DNA from 3 places in the Streptomyces sirii genome. Region 2 is predicted to be linked to each of the others. Evidence: riboswitches for the same ligand, from Rfam matches in the RefSeq annotation. Region 2 holds a riboswitch; each other region holds the start of a gene.
What was found. A riboswitch is a leader RNA that binds a small molecule or an ion and turns the genes downstream of it on or off. The one in region 2 is predicted to bind S-adenosylmethionine.
Positions count from the first base shown of each region.

Region 1: another riboswitch for S-adenosylmethionine. It lies ahead of WAB15_RS03185 (amino acid ABC transporter permease); the one in region 2 lies ahead of thrC (threonine synthase).
Region 3: another riboswitch for S-adenosylmethionine. It lies ahead of WAB15_RS12065 (aminotransferase class V-fold PLP-dependent enzyme); the one in region 2 lies ahead of thrC (threonine synthase).

Region 1 is NZ_CP147982.1:680,023-685,614, forward strand. Features, by position in the region: gene WAB15_RS03175 (tRNA-dependent cyclodipeptide synthase) at 1-702, shown strand, start outside; gene WAB15_RS03180 (cytochrome P450) at 699-1,886, shown strand; SAM riboswitch class IV at 2,041-2,149, shown strand; gene WAB15_RS03185 (amino acid ABC transporter permease) at 2,502-3,554, shown strand; gene WAB15_RS03190 (amino acid ABC transporter ATP-binding protein) at 3,626-4,390, shown strand; gene WAB15_RS03195 (transporter substrate-binding domain-containing protein) at 4,472-5,497, shown strand.
Region 2 is NZ_CP147982.1:5,447,270-5,452,861, reverse strand. Features, by position in the region: gene WAB15_RS24730 (cold-shock protein) at 163-366, opposite strand; gene WAB15_RS24725 (MoaD/ThiS family protein) at 847-1,125, opposite strand; gene thrC (threonine synthase) at 1,183-2,475, opposite strand; SAM riboswitch class I at 2,493-2,642, opposite strand; gene WAB15_RS24715 (glucosyl-3-phosphoglycerate synthase) at 2,841-3,797, shown strand; gene WAB15_RS24710 (trehalose-6-phosphate synthase) at 3,846-5,285, shown strand; gene WAB15_RS24705 (polysaccharide deacetylase family protein) at 5,463-5,592, shown strand, end outside.
Region 3 is NZ_CP147982.1:2,661,130-2,666,721, forward strand. Features, by position in the region: gene WAB15_RS12045 (NYN domain-containing protein) at 1-51, opposite strand, end outside; gene WAB15_RS12050 (hypothetical protein) at 70-309, opposite strand; gene WAB15_RS12055 (rhomboid family intramembrane serine protease) at 634-1,314, shown strand; gene WAB15_RS12060 (Lrp/AsnC family transcriptional regulator) at 1,311-1,592, shown strand; gene WAB15_RS12065 (aminotransferase class V-fold PLP-dependent enzyme) at 2,005-3,378, opposite strand; SAM riboswitch class IV at 3,560-3,677, opposite strand; gene trpD (anthranilate phosphoribosyltransferase) at 3,794-4,858, opposite strand; gene WAB15_RS12075 (cytochrome bc complex cytochrome b subunit) at 4,999-5,592, opposite strand, start outside.

The sequences.
Region 1 (5,592 bases), 4.8 Mb from region 2:
ACCGAGGTTTTTCACGTCCGTCCGTACACCCCGCACTGCCAGGTCATCACCGACGAAGGTGATCACGCCGTCATCGGCATCTCTCCGGGGAACTCCTACTTCACCCATCACAGAGTCCTCGGCCTCGCCGCCTGGGGACTGGAGAACTTCCGTCAGGTCGATCTGATCTACACGGATCTGCATGTCGCCGACATGTACGAAGCACTCGGATACCCGGCTGTAGAGGCCCAGCGCAAGGCGGTGAAGAACCTGCGCGGTGTACGGGCCAAGGTGACCGCCGCCGTTGCCTCGCTCGACCCGGACGGCACCAGGCTCCGCGGCCGCCCCATGTCCGCACTGCTGGACATCCCCGCTTATCGGGTCATACGCGAGAGCCTCGACGACCGGCTGTCCGCCGACCCGGCGTTCCGCGAGGTCTGTGATCAGCTCGTGGTCCGGTTCCTCACCAGCAAGGTTCTCAACGGGAAGCAGCCCACGGACCGTCAGCGCCAGGTCTGCCGCGACTACATCTGCGCCGAGGCGCCGCTGTTCATCGACACCCCCGCAATCATGGGCGTCCCCTCCTCGCTCAACTGCTACCACCAGGCACTGCCGATGGCCGATCTCCTCTACTCACGCGGGCACGGCCTGCGCGCCACACGCAACCAGGGCCACGCCGTGATAACCCCCGCCGGCACGATGACCGAAGGACGCGACCAGTGACGACCGCCCCGCCCTTGATCGACTTCCCGTTCTCCCCGCGCGGCGACCGCCTCCCTCCGGAGATCGAGCGGCTTCGCGCCACCCCGGTCACACGGGTGCGCACCATCGCCGGGGACGAGGCGTGGCTCGTCTCCTCCTACGAGCTGTGCAAGCAGGTGCTCGAAGACCCCCGCTTCAGCCTCAAGGACACCTCCGCTCCCGGCGTCCCCCGGCAGTACGCGCTGACCATCCCGCCCGAGGTGGTCAACAACATGGGCAACATCACCGGCGCCGGACTACGGAAGGCCGTACTCAAGGCGATCAATCCCAAGGCCGGCGGCCTGACGGAGTGGATGGCCGACCACGCCGCCCATCTGGTCGACGGCCTCCTCGACTACGGCCCGCCGGTCGACCTGCGCGGACGGTTCGCCAACCCCTACGCCGAGCACCTCCACTGCCACCTCCTCGGTGTCCCCCGCGACGACGCACCGCTGCTGGCGTCCAGTCTCGATATCGCGTTCATGAACTCGGCATGCCCCATCACCGGGGCACGCCTGAACTGGGACCGGGACATCGCCTATATGGCCGGACGGCTCAACGACCCCGCCACCGACGGGCTCATGGCCGAACTCGCCGCCCTCCGTGGCGATCCCGACTATGCGCACCTCACCGACGAGATGCTCGCCACCGTCGGTGTCACCATGTTCGGCGCCGGAGTCATCTCCACCATGGGCGCCTTGACCATGGCAGTGTTCACGCTCCTCCAGAACCCTGAAGTGTGGCGGCAGTTGTGCGCGGAGCCCGGCAGGATACCGTCCGCCGTGGACGAGCTGCTGCGCGTGAACCTGTCCATCGCCGACGGGCTGCCCCGCCTGGCCATGGACGACATGCAGCTCGGCGACACAGAGATCAAGAAGGGCGAACTCGTCCTCGTCCTGGTCGAGGCCGCCAACACCGACGAGAGCGTGTTCCCCGACCCGCACACCATCGACATCGACCGGCCCAACGCGGCCGCTCACCTCTCGTTCGGCTACGGCGGGCACTACTGCCCCGCCGTCCCGCTCGGAAAGAAGCACATCGAGACGGCGATCCAGGCCCTCACCACCCGCCTGCCCGGCCTGCACCTGGCCGTCCCCGTCGACCAACTCGTCTGGCGCACCCGCTTCATGAAGCGCATCCCCGAACGCCTGCCGGTCGCCTGGTAGGAACAGCAGGAGTGCCGGCGTGCGTCGGCGCCCGGCACCACACGATGGCCCCGACCTGGGAGAGGTCGGGGCCATCGCTCCCGTTTCGCCGTCCCACAGGTCGGGCACTCTTTGACAAGCATGTCGGGGATCTGTCTAACCTACGCCTCAGATCGGTCATGAGCGTCAGCGACAAGCCCTGGCTTGCTGACCGGCAACCCTCGCGCCGCGGTGGGGTGCCCCAGGTGACGACCGGACCGGAAGACTTTCGGTAAGCGCGAGGCCCGCAGGGCCGGAACAGTGACGGTGACGGAATGTACGCAGCTTTCGGGACGGCCGCCTGGCGGCGCCGTGGCTGCCTGCTGCTGTGCGCGAACCGTTCGGTCGATCTGCTCCGCGTCAACAGCGCACTGTGTAGCGGCAGCTGAGCCGCGTCCGCCGTGCTGTCCGCCAAGGCTGACAGCCGCCGGCTGACGGTCTGCTGAATCTCTGATGCCCACCGCTGTCGCGGTGCGCGCCTTTCCTCCCCAGCCCCCGTTCCGTGCGTTCCTGCGCATCGCCACGCGGAGTCCCTTCGGCTCCGCGTGACGATGCCGCATCCGTGGTCCGGGGTGTCCGAACTCGCTGGAGCCCTCCATGAGTGAATCCCCTGGCGCCGCGGTGTCCCTCGCCTCAGCGCCTCCTGCCGAGGAGACCCCCGAAGCCTCCTCCGCGCCTCGTACCGTACGCACTGCCGAGGCCGAACGGTCGGACGACGTCTCCGCACCGCGGCCGCCGGCGGCACAGCGGGTGCTGCCGCTGCGCCGACCCGGCCGCTGGATCGCCACGGCGATCGTGCTGGTGCTGGCGGCCCAGATCGTCCACGGACTGGTGACCAACCCCTTCTATCAGTGGGACCGGTTCCAGTACTGGTTCCTGCGCCCGACGATCCTCGACGGTCTGCTCATCACCCTCGAAGTGACGGCGTACAGTGCCGTGCTCGGTCTGCTCGGCGGCATCGTGATCGCCCTCGGCAGGCTCTCCCGGAGCCCGGTGCTGCGAGCGGTCAGCTGGACCTACACATGGCTGTTCCGTTCGGTCCCGCTGATCGTGGTGCTGCTGTTCCTCTACAACTTCAGCGCGCTCTACAAGACGCTGAGCCTCGGGGTGCCGTTCGGGCCCGCCTTCTTCACCTTCGACGAGTCCCGACTCGCCACCGACATCGTCGTCGCGGTCGTCGGACTCAGCCTGAACGAGGCGGCGTACGCGTCGGAGGTGGTGCGGAGCGGCGTCCTCGCGGTCGACCAGGGGCAGCACGAGGCGGCCTCGGCACTCGGCCTGCCGAAGAGCTACCAGTTCACCAGGATCGTCTTTCCGCAGGCCCTGCGCTCCATCACCCCGAACTACGTCAACCTGCTGATCAGCCTCATCAAGAGCACCTCGCTCGTCTTCTACGTGTCGCTGCTCGATCTGTTCGGCTCGGCGCAGAGCATGGGCAGTACCTACCCGGGTGACATCGTCCCGCTGCTGCTGGTGGCCACCGTCTGGTACCTGATCCTCACGAGTGCGGTCTCCATCGTCCAGTTCTACGTCGAGCGGTACTTCTCCCGGGGCGCGACGCGCATCCTTCCGCCGACGCCGTTGCAGAGGGCGCGGACGGGTCTGCGTGATCTGCGCGCCCGAGCCACCCGACGGGAGGCGGCGATATGACCTCCGAGATCGCAGAGACCACCGAGGGCACCGGGTTCGCCGAGACCACGGACGCCACCGAGCACATCGGCATACGGCCGGCCGCGGTCGGGGTGCACGGCGTGCACAAGCGGTACGGCGCTCAACGGGTGCTGGACGGGGTCGAGTTGGCCGTACGGCCCGGCGAGGTCACGGTGATCCTCGGGCCGTCCGGGTCCGGCAAATCGACCCTGCTGCGGGTGATCAACCACCTGGAGAAGCCCGAGGTCGGGTACGTCAGCGTGAACGGTGAGCTGATCGGCGTGCGCCGGCATGGCGAGCTGCTCAAGGAGCTGAGCGAACGGGTCATCCTGGGCCAGCGCAGCCGGATCGGCTTTGTCTTCCAGAACTTCAACCTCTTCCCGCACCTGACCGCGCTGGACAATGTGGCCGCCGCTCCCGTGGCCACCGGGAAGCTGTCCAAGCCCGAGGCCCGGGAGCTGGCCCGCGAACTGCTCGTCCGGGTGGGCCTGGCCGACAAGGTCGGTGCCTATCCGCGGCAGCTGTCCGGCGGCCAGCAGCAGAGGGTGGCCATCGCCCGTGCGCTCGCCCTGCGGCCGGGGGTCATCCTCTTCGACGAACCCACCTCCGCGCTCGATCCCGAACTGGTCGGCGAGGTGCTGGCCGTCATCAAGGACCTGGCCACCAGCGGCACCACGCTCATCATCGTCACCCACGAGATCGGCTTCGCTCGTGAGGTCGCCGACCAGGTCGTCTTCCTCGACGAGGGACGGATCGTCGAACAGGGCCCGCCCACCGAGCTGTTGGACCACCCGAAACACGAGCGGACCAGGGACTTCCTGAGCAAGGTGCTCTGACCTCCGCCCCAGCGAATCCCCGCCCGCACCGGCAAAGCAACCCCCACGCCACCACAAACGCCCACCGAAGCAAGGACACCCATGCGCACCCTCAGCCTCCGCAGCAGACTCCTCCGCGGCCTCACCGCAAGCACCGCCGTCGCCACCCTTGCCAGCGGCCTCGCCGCCTGCGGGGGCAGCAGCGACGCGGCCGGTACGTCCGGCAGCAGGCCGCCTGGGACGGTCGTCGTGGGCGCTCTTTCCAACGGGGCCGGCAAGGAGACCGACCTCAAGGTCTCCGAGGTCAAGTCCATCAGCGCCGGGCTGCCCAAGTCGATCGCCAAGAAGGGCAGGCTGGTGATCGGCGTCGGTGCCCTGCCCGCCGGCTTCCCGCCGCTGGCCTACGTGGGCGAGGACCAGAAGAGCCTTACCGGGGCCGAGCCCGACTTCGGCCGACTGGTGGCCGCGGTCCTCGGGCTGAAGCCCGAGCTGAAGAACTCGACCTGGGAGAACATGTTCGTCGGCATCGACAGCGGCAAGGTCGACGTGGCCTTCGCCAACGTCACCGACACCGAGGAGCGCAAGAAGAAGTACGAGTTCGCTTCCTACCGGCAGGACAACGTGGCGTTCGAGGTGCCCAAGAAGAGCACCTGGAACTTCGACGGCGACTACGAGAACCTGGCCGGCAGGACGTTCTCGGTGAGCCGGGGCACCAACCAGGAGAAGATCCTGCTGGAGTGGAAGGCGAAGCTGAAGAAGCAGGGCAAGGACCTCACCGTCAAGTACTACCCGGACGCCAACAGCGTCTACCTGGCGCTGAACAGCGGGAAGATCGACGCCCACTTCGGCCCCAACCCCGGCATCGCCTACCACGTCGCCCAGACGGCGAAGTCCCCCAACGCGACCCGTAACGCGGGCAAGTTCTCCGGCGCCGGCGTGAAGCTCCAGGGATTGATCGCGGCGACCTCGAAGAAGGACAGCGGGCTGGCCAAGCCGGTCTCCGAGGCGATCAACTACCTGATCGAGAACGGGCAGTACGCCAAGTGGCTGGCCGCCTGGAACCTCTCCAACGAGGCCGTCGGCACCTCCCGTGTCAACCCGCCCGGCCTGCCGCTCGACAACTCCTGATCAACGCCCGTACGGGCGGCTGCCGTCCGGGACTGCGGCGTCACGTCGGAGTCCCGGGCGCACGCCGACCCGCCATGTCCGCCATGCCCCTCACG
Region 2 (5,592 bases):
GCGGGCGGGCGCGAGCCGCCCGGCGGGCACCGACGGGGCACCGCGCGGCACCGCGCGACCGCAGGCGACGGGGGCTCAGGTCCCGTCGCCTGGAGGGCAGGCAGAAGGCCCGTACCCCTCGACGGGGTACGGGCCTTCTCTACGCTGCAGTCGGCCCGCGCCTCAGGCGCTCACCCTGACCATGTCCGCCTGCGGCCCCTTCTGGCCCTGCGAGATCTCGAACTCGACCCGCTGACCCTCCTCAAGGGTGCGGTAGCCGTCCATCTGAATCGCGCTGTAGTGGACGAATACATCCGCACCACCGTCGACCGCGATGAAGCCGTACCCCTTCTCCGCGTTGAACCACTTGACGGTGCCCTGAGCCATGCCTAACTCCCCTATTACTGGCCCTTGCGCAGGACCGCACTCCGCGGACCCGGGTCAGACCTCACCCCGCGAAATGGCCCGTGGGGTGTGCGCCGGAACGCGTCGACCGCCGCTGAATGTATCTGCACCGATGCCCAGCGCAACAGGTCAATCGGACGAGAATTCTGGCGCCGCGGAATCGGCAATAGGCGATGAAATCCCGTTTCTCCGGGGCAAGTCGGGCCGGGCATAGCTCACGTAAGCGACAAATGCCGCACACACTTTGAGCACAACTCTCCGCGGTTTCCTATGCGTTCGGCACGTGCGCGGAGTTATCCGGAACGGGGATCACCACAATGGTATCCCCTTTCACTAAGCGGAATTGCCCCGTCCGATTTCAACGGACGGGGCAATTCCGGTCAAGTGGGTGAAGAGATGGCGCAAATTAGCGCCCCTGGTGGTCGATCGGTGGAGACCGATCGACGGCCACCGGGCACGTTCTCAGCAGCCGCCGGCGACCGCCGGGATGATGGAGACGCCCGCACCGTCCGGCGTCGGCGTCTCCAGGCCCTGCTCGAAGCGCACATCGTCGTCGTTGACGTAGACGTTCACGAAGCGGCGCAGCTTGCCGGCGTCGTCCAGTACACGGGCCGCGATGCCCTGGTGGTTCTTCTCCAGGTCGGCGATCACCTCGGAGAGGGTCGCGCCCTCGGCGGTGACCTCGGCCTCACCACCGGTGTACGTACGGAGGATGGTGGGGATGCGGACCTTGACGCTCATGGTTCTGCCTTCCGGACAGGTTGGGGGAGTACGGGTACGGGTGCGTGGAGCCGTGGCTCAGCCTGCCAGGCCGGCCTCGCGGAACGCGTCCAGACTCGGGCGGATCGTGGCCGTGGGCCCGGACGTCGGCGCGACGGCGTCAAGCGTCTTGAGGCCGTCACCCGTGTTGAGGACGACGGTGGTCAGGGACGGGTCGAGCACACCGTCCTCGATCAGCTTCCTGGTGACGCCGACGGTCACACCGCCCGCGGTCTCCGCGAAGATCCCCTCCGTCCGGGCCAGCAGCTTGATCGCGTCCACGACCTGCTCGTCGTCGACGTGCTCCACCGCACCGCCCGTACGGCGCGCGATGTCGAGCACATACGGGCCGTCGGCCGGATTGCCGATCGCCAGCGACTTGGCGATGGTGTTCGGCTTCTGCGGGCGCACGACGTCGTGCCCGGCCTTGAAGGCCGTCGACACCGGCGAGCAGCCCTCCGCCTGGGCACCGAAGATCCGGTACGGCCGATCCTCGACCAGCCCGAGGGCGATCAGCTCCTTGAGCCCCTTGTCGATCTTCGTCAGCTGCGAGCCGGACGCGACGGGGATGACGATCTGGTCCGGGAGCCGCCAGCCCAGCTGCTCGCAGATCTCGTACGCCAGCGTCTTGGAGCCCTCGCCGTAATAGGGGCGGAGGTTGACGTTGACGAAGCCCCAGCCCTCGCCCAGCGGGTCGCCGATGAGCTCCGAGCAGAAGCGGTTGACGTCGTCGTAGTTGCCCTCGATGCCGACCAGGTCGCCGCCGTAGACGGCGGCCATGACGACCTTGCCGGCCTCCAGGTCGTGCGGGATGAACACGCAGGACTTGAAGCCCGCGCGGCGGGCCGCGGCGCCGACCGCGCCGGCGAGGTTGCCCGTGGAGGAGCAGGACAGCGTCGTGAAGCCGAAGGCGCGGGCGGCCTCGACGGCGATCGCGACGACCCGGTCCTTGAAGGAGTGCGTCGGGTTGCCGGAGTCGTCCTTGACGTAGAGGGCGCCGGTGACGCCCAGCTCGGCGGCGAGCCGGTCGGCCTTGACGAGCTTGGTGCCGCCGGGGTTCAGATTCGGCTTGTCCGCCACGTCGGCGGGGACGGGCAGCAGCGGGGCGTAGCGCCAGATGTTGTCCGGACCGGCCTCGATCTGCTTGCGCAGGGCCTCGGGGTCGCCGCTCGGCAGCTCGTACGCCACCTCCAGCGGCCCGAAACAACTCGAGCAGGCGAAGAGCGGCCCCAGGTCGAAGCGCTCACCGCACTCGCGGCAGGACAGCGCGACGGCGGGCCCCAGAGCGACGGGGGAGGCGTTTTCGGTGACTTCGGTGCTGTACACAGCCATGGAGGCGAGGCCCTTTCTCCTCATCTTCCTCATGGCGCATCTCGCCATGAGACGGATTTGGCACCTTCCCTAGCCGGGAGCCTCGCGCGCGATGATCGCGACGGAGACCGACTGGAGGGTTGCCGGGGCTTCAACGGGCCGTTTCCCTCTGCCCCTCTGGATGAGCGGTATGGCGCTGGGGCGAAACCCAGGCGTTTGTGGCGCGGCGACCCCGACATGCGACGGCCATCCGCGTTGTTCAAGACTGTAACCGAAGGCACTGACAGTTGAGATAGTCGTCCGAACCGCGAGATGGATCACAGAATGGCCCACACGATGGATTGCCTACCGGTCGCGGCACCGGCGGCCACCGAGGAGTCGTAGACGTGCTGGAAGAGGTGGAGCGCTGGCTGAGCAGCCGCTCCTGGTCGGCCGCGGACCGTCCGCTGGAGCAGCTGCTGGAGGCCAAGCGCCAGACGGGCCGTACGGTCAGCGTCGTGCTGCCCGCGCTGGACGAGGAGGCCACGGTCGGCGCGATCGTGGCCGCGATCCGCGCCGAGCTGATGAGCGGCGCCGTCCCCCTGGTCGACGAGCTGGTGGTGCTGGACTCCGGGTCCACCGACCGCACCGCCGAGGTCGCGGCCGCGGCCGGCGCCCGGGTCGTCCACCGCGACACCGTTCTGCCCCGGCTGCCCGCGCTGCCCGGCAAGGGCGAGGTCCTGTGGCGCTCGCTGCTGGTCACCACCGGCGACATCATCTGCTTCGTCGACGCGGACCTGCGGGAGTTCTCCGCCACCTTCGTGTCCGGGATCGTCGGCCCGCTGCTGACCGACCCCGACGTCCACTTCGTCAAGGCGATGTACGACCGCCCCCTGGAGACCGGCGGTCGCCCGGGCGAGCAGGGCGGACGGGTCACCGAACTGGTCGCCCGCCCGCTGCTGAACCTCCACTGGCCGCAGCTGGCCGGCTTCGTCCAGCCCCTGGGCGGCGAGTACGCGGCCCGGCGCTCGCTGCTGGAGCGTCTGCCCTTCCCGGTCGGCTACGGCGTCGAGCTCGGCCTGCTCGTCGACGCCCTGCACACCGTCGGCCTCGACGCGCTCGCCCAGGTGGACGTCGGCGTACGCAGGCACCGCCACCAGGGCGGCCAGGCCCTCGGCCGGATGGCGGCCGCCATCTACCGCACCGCCCAGCTCCGCCTCGCCCGCGGCCACCTGGTGCGCCCCCGGCTCACCCAATTCGACCGCGGCGAGGAGGGCTTCGTCCCCCGCACCACGGACGTGGACACCGAGGAGCGGCCGCCCATGGCCGAAATACCGGAGTACGCGGCGCGGCGGGCGGCCTGACCCGTGTCCGTACGTTTGCGCGGTTCTGCGGCGGGTTAATGTCGCGACATGGTCTCCGAGCGCAGTGCGGTCCGGGCAGGTGCCGAGGTTCTCGTCGCGTCCAATCGCGGGCCGGTGTCGTACGCCGTGGGGGAGGACGGGGCGCTCGGCGCCAAGCGGGGCGGGGGCGGGCTGGTGTCCGGGCTGTCGGCCATCGGCCCCGACACGAACGCGGTGTGGGTGTGCGCGGCGCTCGGTGACGGGGACCGGGAGGCCGTACGCCGGACCGGGGGCACCCTGGCGCCGGAGGACACCGGCGGACAGCGCGTCCGCATGCTGGACATCCCGTCTCAGGTGCACGCCGACGCCTACAACGGCATCGCGAACTCGGTGCTGTGGTTCGTCCACCACATGCTCTACCAGACGCCGCTGGAGCCGGTCTTCGACGCCGGGTTCCGGCAGCAGTGGGGCGCGTACGAGACGTACAACCGCGCCTTCGCCCGGGCCCTCGCCGACGAGGCCGCCGAGGGGGCGGCGGTGCTGGTGCAGGACTACCACCTGGCGCTGGTGCCGGGGATGCTGCGTGCGCTGCGGCCCGACGTGCGCATCGCGCACTTCTCCCACACGCCGTGGGCGCCGCCGGACTACTTCCGGATGCTGCCGGACGAGGTGGCGCGGCAGCTGCTGGAGGGCATGCTGGGCGCCGATCAGCTGGGGTTCCTCACCCACCGGTGGGCGGACGCGTTCACCGCGTGCTGCGCCGAGGTCACCGGCGGCACCGGGGGCACCCGGATCGGTGCGTACGGGCTCGGGGCGGACGCCGACTTCCTGCTGGAGCGGTCGCGGCGGGCGGATGTCGAGGAGCGGCTGGCCACCCTGCGCGAGCAGATCGGCACCGGGCCCGACGGGACGGCGCGCAAGACCATCGTCCGGGTGGACCGGACCGAACTGTCGAAGAACATCGTCCGCGGCCTGCTGGCCTACCGGCAGCTGCTGGCGGAGGAGCCGTCGTGGCGCGAGCGCGTGGTGCATATCGCCTTCGCCTACCCCTCGCGCCAGGACCTGGCCGTCTACCGGGAGTACACGGCGGCCGTCGGCCGGCTCTCCGAGGAGATCAACTCCGAGTACGGGACGGACACCTGGCGTCCGGTCGTCCTGCATGTGAAGGACGACTTCGCACGGTCGCTGGCCGCCTACCGCCTGGCGGACGTGGCACTGGTGAACCCGATCCGGGACGGGATGAACCTCGTCGCCAAGGAGATCCCGGTGGTGTCGGAGCAGGGCTGCGCACTGGTGCTGTCACGGGAGGCCGGCGCGCACGAGGAGCTGGGCGGCCACGCCCTGACCGTCAACCCGTACGACGTCAGCGGCACGGCGCGGGCGCTGCACGAGGCGCTCTCGATGGACGCCGGGGAACGCGGCGAGCGCACGGCGCGACTGGCGGCGGCCGCCACCGCACTGCCGCCGGCCCAGTGGTTCCTCAAGCAGCTGCGGGCGTTGCGGGGCTGAGACGAGGACGGGGGCGCCCGGCTGGGCGTCGGGGGCCTCCCTGCCGGGTAGCCCGCCGGGGACTGTGACCGGCGTCACCCCTCACCACCTTGAGCTTCACATCGATGTGAAGGTTCGAGGCTGCGTACCAGGAAGCACGCCACCAGTACGCACCCGAACAGAGGCGAGGCAAGAGCGATGAACCACCGGCTCCTGGCTGACCGACCCGTAGCCGATCAGCCCAGGGAAAACGACCTCTACGACTACAGCCCGATAGTCGATCGCGCACCGATCCGGTGGCCGGGCGGCGCCCGGGTCGCCTTCTACG
Region 3 (5,592 bases), 2.8 Mb from region 2:
AGGTGCGTCGTCACGCTCGGCCCCCGGCTCCCCTTCTGGACGGTCCACCACGGCTGCATCGCTCCGATCTCAGGCGCTCGCGCCCGGACGGTCCACCAGCTCGATCTGGTCGACCGCGTTGCACCAGCGGCAGCGCACGGACTCGATGCTCTCACTGAGGACCTCGCGCTCCTCCACCTTCGGCTCCCCGGCCAGGTCCAGGTGGACGTACTCCACGACCTTGGCCTGGCGGGTCACGTCGAAACGGGTGAGGTTGCCGCACAGCGTGCAGCGCCACCGGGTTTCGGCCGTCGGCAGGGGAACAGACATCGTGTCGTCCTCTTTCATGCTCGTCGATCTCATGCTGCTGCGCCGTTCACGCGGTGCGCCGTCGGACTGCGGAAGTACGCAAGGTACTGCCTGCAACCCTACGGCCTGATGGGGGGCCGATGCGGGCCCCGCCCAGGAGCCGGGACGCGGCGAGGCACTCTGTCCCGATTGCCCGCATTACGCCATGATCACTTCATGACGGCGCCGGCTCCTCCTCCCCGTTCACCCCGTACTCCGCGCTCCGCGCGCGCCGATTCGCCCCGTCCATCCGGCCTCCTCCCCCGCCCGCCGCACCCCCGGTCCCTGACCGCGGTGTTCTCGCGGCTGACGAATGTGCTGATCGGCCTGTGCTGCGTGGTCTTCGTGACCGGCCCCGTCTGCACCCTGAACCGGATGTACGGCACCGGCGACGCCCTGCTGAAAGCGCAGACCGCGTACTTCGAGCGGTGGGGCGTGATCCCGCTGGAGCTCTGGAGCGGTTCACTGCGGGCGCTGATCACTCCGCTCACCGCGCTGTTCGTGCACGGCAGCTGGCTGCATCTGCTCGGCAACATACTGTTTCTGTACGTCTTCGGCGGGATGGCCGAGGCGCGGATGGGCCGGCTGCCGTTCGCCGCCTTCTACCTCATCATCGGCTACCTGGCGCTGCTCGGCTACGCGGCCGCGCACGCCTCCTCGGGCCAGACGCTGGTGGGCGCCTCCGGCTCCATCGCCGGCGTCCTGGGCGCCTTCCTCTACCTCTTTCCCAGGGCCCGGGTCACCAGCGTCTTCCCGTTCCTGTTCTTCCTTCCGCTGCGCTTTCCCGCCTGGATCGTGCTGCTGTTCTGGTTCTTCCTCCAGTGGCAGGCCGCCCAGGACGACCCCCGCGGACCCGGCGTCGCCTACCTCGCACACGTCCTCGGCTTCACGCTCGGCTTTCTGTACGCCTGGGTCCGCTACCGGAGGGATAGTGTGGGGGCCACCAGGGCGAATGACCCGGCGACCGAGGGAGAGAGCCAGCCGTGATCACGTCGATCGTGCTCATCAAGACCAGCGTGGACCAGATCCCGGAGATCGCCGAGAAGATCGCCGCACTGGACGGCGTCAGCGAGGTCTACTCGGTCACCGGCGCCCACGACCTCATCGCCATGGTCCGGGTCTCCGCCCACGACGACCTGGCGGACGTCATCCCCGGCCGCATCAGCAAGGTCCCCGGCGTCGCCTCCACCGAGACGCACATCGCCTTCCGCACGTACTCCCAGCACGACTTGGAGGCGGCGTTCGCGATCGGGCTGGATGCCTAGCCCGTTTTTCCCCACGCTTTCGGCTGTCCCGCCGTGGTGGTTGTTCGCCGTTGCGCCTGGCGGCGGGCGTGGTGTTGTCGGGTGCGGTGACAGCCCTACGGACTCCGTCCTACGGTCTGTCCCCTCCCGTGGGTGGGAGTGGGAAGGCCCGGTGGGGGCGGGCCAAATCCGTCGACTACCTGCACACGAAAGCTGACGTCCACCCCCACCGTTCTTCCCCCACCCACTACGGGAGGGGGCGGGCCGGAGGGGTAGGGGTGTGGGACGTAAAGCGCAGCAGTCCCACACCCCTACCCCTCCGGCCCGTCACCGGCAGCCGAACAGCCCCGCGCAGCGGCAACAAGCCCGCCGCAGGCGAACCAAGCGAAACCACCACGGCGGGAAAGCCGACAACGTGGGACGGCTCCCCGCGTCAAAGAGACGCGGGTACGCAACGGCCGTCCTCCGTGCGGTAGTTCCAGCGGGCCCCGTTGGTCACCAGTTCCTGTACCGCGTGGACGAAGCGGTCGACGTGCTCCTCGGGGGTGCCGACGCCCAGGCTGACGCGGATGGCGTTCAGGGACCGCTCGCCGGGGGCCGCCTCCGGGGCGCCGCACTCCCCCGGGTCCTGCGGCTCGCTGCCCAGCAGGGTCCGTACGAGCGGGTGCGCGCAGAACAGGCCGTCGCGCACGCCGATGCCGTACTCGGCCGACAGCGCGGCGGCGAAGTGCGAGCTGTTCCAGCCCTCGACGACGAACGAGAGCACGCCCACCCTCGGCGCCTCGTCGCCGAAGAGGGAGAGCACCTTGACCTCGGGCACCTCGGCCAGGCCCTCCCGCACCCGGGCGATCAGCGCCTGCTCGCGGGCGACCAGGGTGTCGAAGCCGGCCTCGGTCAGCGCCTGGCAGGCGGAGGCGATCGCGTAGGCGCCGATGACGTTGGGCGAGCCGGCCTCGTGCCGGGCCGCGGTGCTGTGCCACTCGACGTCCACGCCGCCGTCGGTGCGCCGGGAGACCCTGCGGCTGGCGCCGCCGCCCGCCAGGTACGGCTCGGCGTCCTGCAGCCAGTCCGCGCGGCCGGCCAGCACCCCTGCACCGAACGGCGCGTACAGCTTGTGGCCGGAGAAGGCGACCCAGTCGGCGTCCAGCTCGGCGATGTCGAGGGGGTGGTGCGGGGCGAGCTGCGCCGCGTCCAGCACAATCCGCGCGCCGTGGGCGTGGGCCGCGGCCGCCAGTTCCCGTACCGGCCACAGCTCACCGGTCACATTGGACGCACCGGTCACGCACACCAGCGCCGGCCCGTAGGGCTCGCGCTCGGCGAGCGCCTTCTCCAGGGTGTCCACCGCCTGCTGCGGGGTGCGCGGCGCGTTCAGATACGTCACCGTGACGTCCGCGCGCTGCTCCCAGGGCAGCAGCGAGGCGTGGTGCTCGGTCTCGAAGACGAACACCCGGGTACCGCGCGGGAGTACGGCGGCGAGGAGGTTGAGCGAGTCGGTGGTGGAGCGGGTGAAGACCACCTGGTCTCCGGCTCGGCAGCCGAGGAACTCGGCGATGGTCCGGCGGCTGTTCTCGAAGAGGTCGGTGGAGAGCTGGGAGAGGTATCCGGCGCCGCGGTGCACGCTGCCGTAGTACGGGGCGTAGGCGGCCACGTCGTCCCAGACCCGCTGGAGGGCCGGCGCGCTGGCGGCGTAGTCGAGCGCGGCGTAGTCGACCTCGCCGCCGGTCACGAGCGGGACCAGGACATCGCGTCCCAGAACCGGCAGCGGGGCACAAACGGAGCTGTCGGCGGCAACGGCGGAAACAGACATGGCGAACTCCCGTGAGAGGCAAGCGAATTCGCTGCGGGCGGGCGCGTCTGGGTGCGTCACAGCGCAATGCCGGGGCGCCGCAGCGTGAAAGGAAAAGGGGTGCGGAAAAGGGGCCGTCGGGCCCTATCGCATTCGCTGATTCACGGAAGTTCTCCCTCGGGGACCAGGACCCCTGGCGAGGGATCCGCGCTTGCCGCAGACCTCGCTGCCTGCGGCCTGGTCATCACCCGGGGCACCCCGCCACGGAAGGAGGGTTGCCGGACAGCGGGCCGGGGCCTGTGTCGCTGTCACTCGTGACCTGCGCAGCATCATGCCACACGATCAACAACGCGCAAGCCCCGGTCCGTATGACGGACTGGGGCCTGCGTCACACTCTGTGTGACCAGGGGGTGTCTTCAAGACACCCGCTGGCCGCTCATGCGTTGCTGGCGGACACCCACCGCTCCAGCGCCCGCTTGGCGGCGCCGGAGTCGATCGAGGCGGCGGCCTTCTCGATGCCCGCGCGGATCTGCTCCGCCAAGGGGCCGTCGCCCGGCTCCAGCGCGACCAGCGCGGCCGCGGCGTTCAGCAGCACGGCATCACGCACCGGCCCGGTCTCGCCGTCCAGCAACCGGCGGGCCACCTCCGCGTTGTACGAGGCGTCCGCGCCGCGCAGGGCCTCCACCGGCACCAGCTCGATGCCCACGTCCCGCGGGTCGAAGGCCTCCTCGCGCACCGCTCCGTCCCGTACGACCCACACCCGGGAGGTCGCGGTCGTGGTCAACTCGTCCAGGCCGTCGTCGCCGCGGAAGACCAACGCCGAGGAGCCGCGCTCGGCGAGCACGCCGGCCAGGATCGGCGCCATCCGGGCGTCGGCGACGCCGGTCGCCTGGGCGCGGACCTTCGCGGGGTTGGTCAGCGGGCCCAGCACGTTGAAGGTCGTGCGGATGCCGAGCTGGCCCCGGGCGTTGGCGACGTGCCGCAGCGAGGGGTGGAACTTCACCGCGAAGCAGAAGGTGATGCCCGCCTCCTGCGCGACCTCGGCGACCCGCTGCGGGGTGAGGTCGAGGTTGACGCCGAGCTTCTCCAGGACGTCGGAGGCTCCGCTGGCCGAGGACGCCGCGCGGTTGCCGTGCTTGACGACCTTCGCGCCGGTGCCGGCCACCACGATCGAGGACATCGTGGAGATGTTGACGGTCTTGGCGCCGTCGCCGCCGGTGCCGACGATGTCGACGCTGGGGCCGGGGACCTCGATCAGCCGGGCGTGCGCGTACATGGTGCGGACCAGGCCGGAGATCTCCGCGACGGTCTCGCCCTTGGCCCGCAGCGCCACCGCGAAACCGGCGATCTGGGCGTCGCTGGCCTCGCCCCGCATGATCTTGTCCATCGCCCAGGCGGTGTCGTCCGCGCTGAGGTCGCGGCCGTCGAGGAGGGCGTTGAGGATGCCCGGCCAGGTGTGGGCCGCCACGCTGTCGCCGCCTGCCGGGGTCACAACGTTCATGGTCCACGCTCCTGGTGTGTTTCCTGCCTATGCCGTCACCCTATCGACCCGCCGGGCATGCCGGAGGGCCCCGTCCGATCGCCGGACGGGGCCCTCTGGGTGGCGTACTGCCTACGGTGCGCTACGAGGCACCGAGGGGATCAGTGGTGGCCGTGGCCGCTGGTGATCTCCTGGTACTCCTCGACCGTCGGCTTGGCGATGACGCTGTCCTCGCCGTAGTAGGACTTCGAGAGCTTGGCGCGCAGCTTCTGCGAGCGCTTGATCTTGCGCTTGACGCCGTTCTCGTCGACCTCCGGGCCCAGCTCGAGCGGCTTGGGCTGCTCGTGCTGCGTCAGCAGGTGCAGCTGCTCCTGGTCGAGCGGCTCGTGGACCTCGATGAACTCACCGTGCGGCAGGCGCTTGATGATGCCGGACTCGCGGCCGTGCAGCACCTTGTCCTTGTCGCGCCGCTGCAGACCCAGGCAGATCCGCTTGGTGGCGATGAAGGCCAGCACCGGAAGGACGAAGAAGCCGATCCGGACGAACCAGGTGAGGGAGTTGAGCGACAGGTGGAAGTGCGTCGCCCACAGGTCGTTGCCGCCGCCGATCAGCATCACGAAGTACGCGACCAGCCAGGCCACACCGAAGCCGGTGCGGGTGGGGACGTTGCGCGGGCGGTCCAGGATGTGGTGCTCGCGCTTGTCGCCGCGGACCCAGGACTCGACGAACGGGTAGACCGCGATGGCGACCAGGAC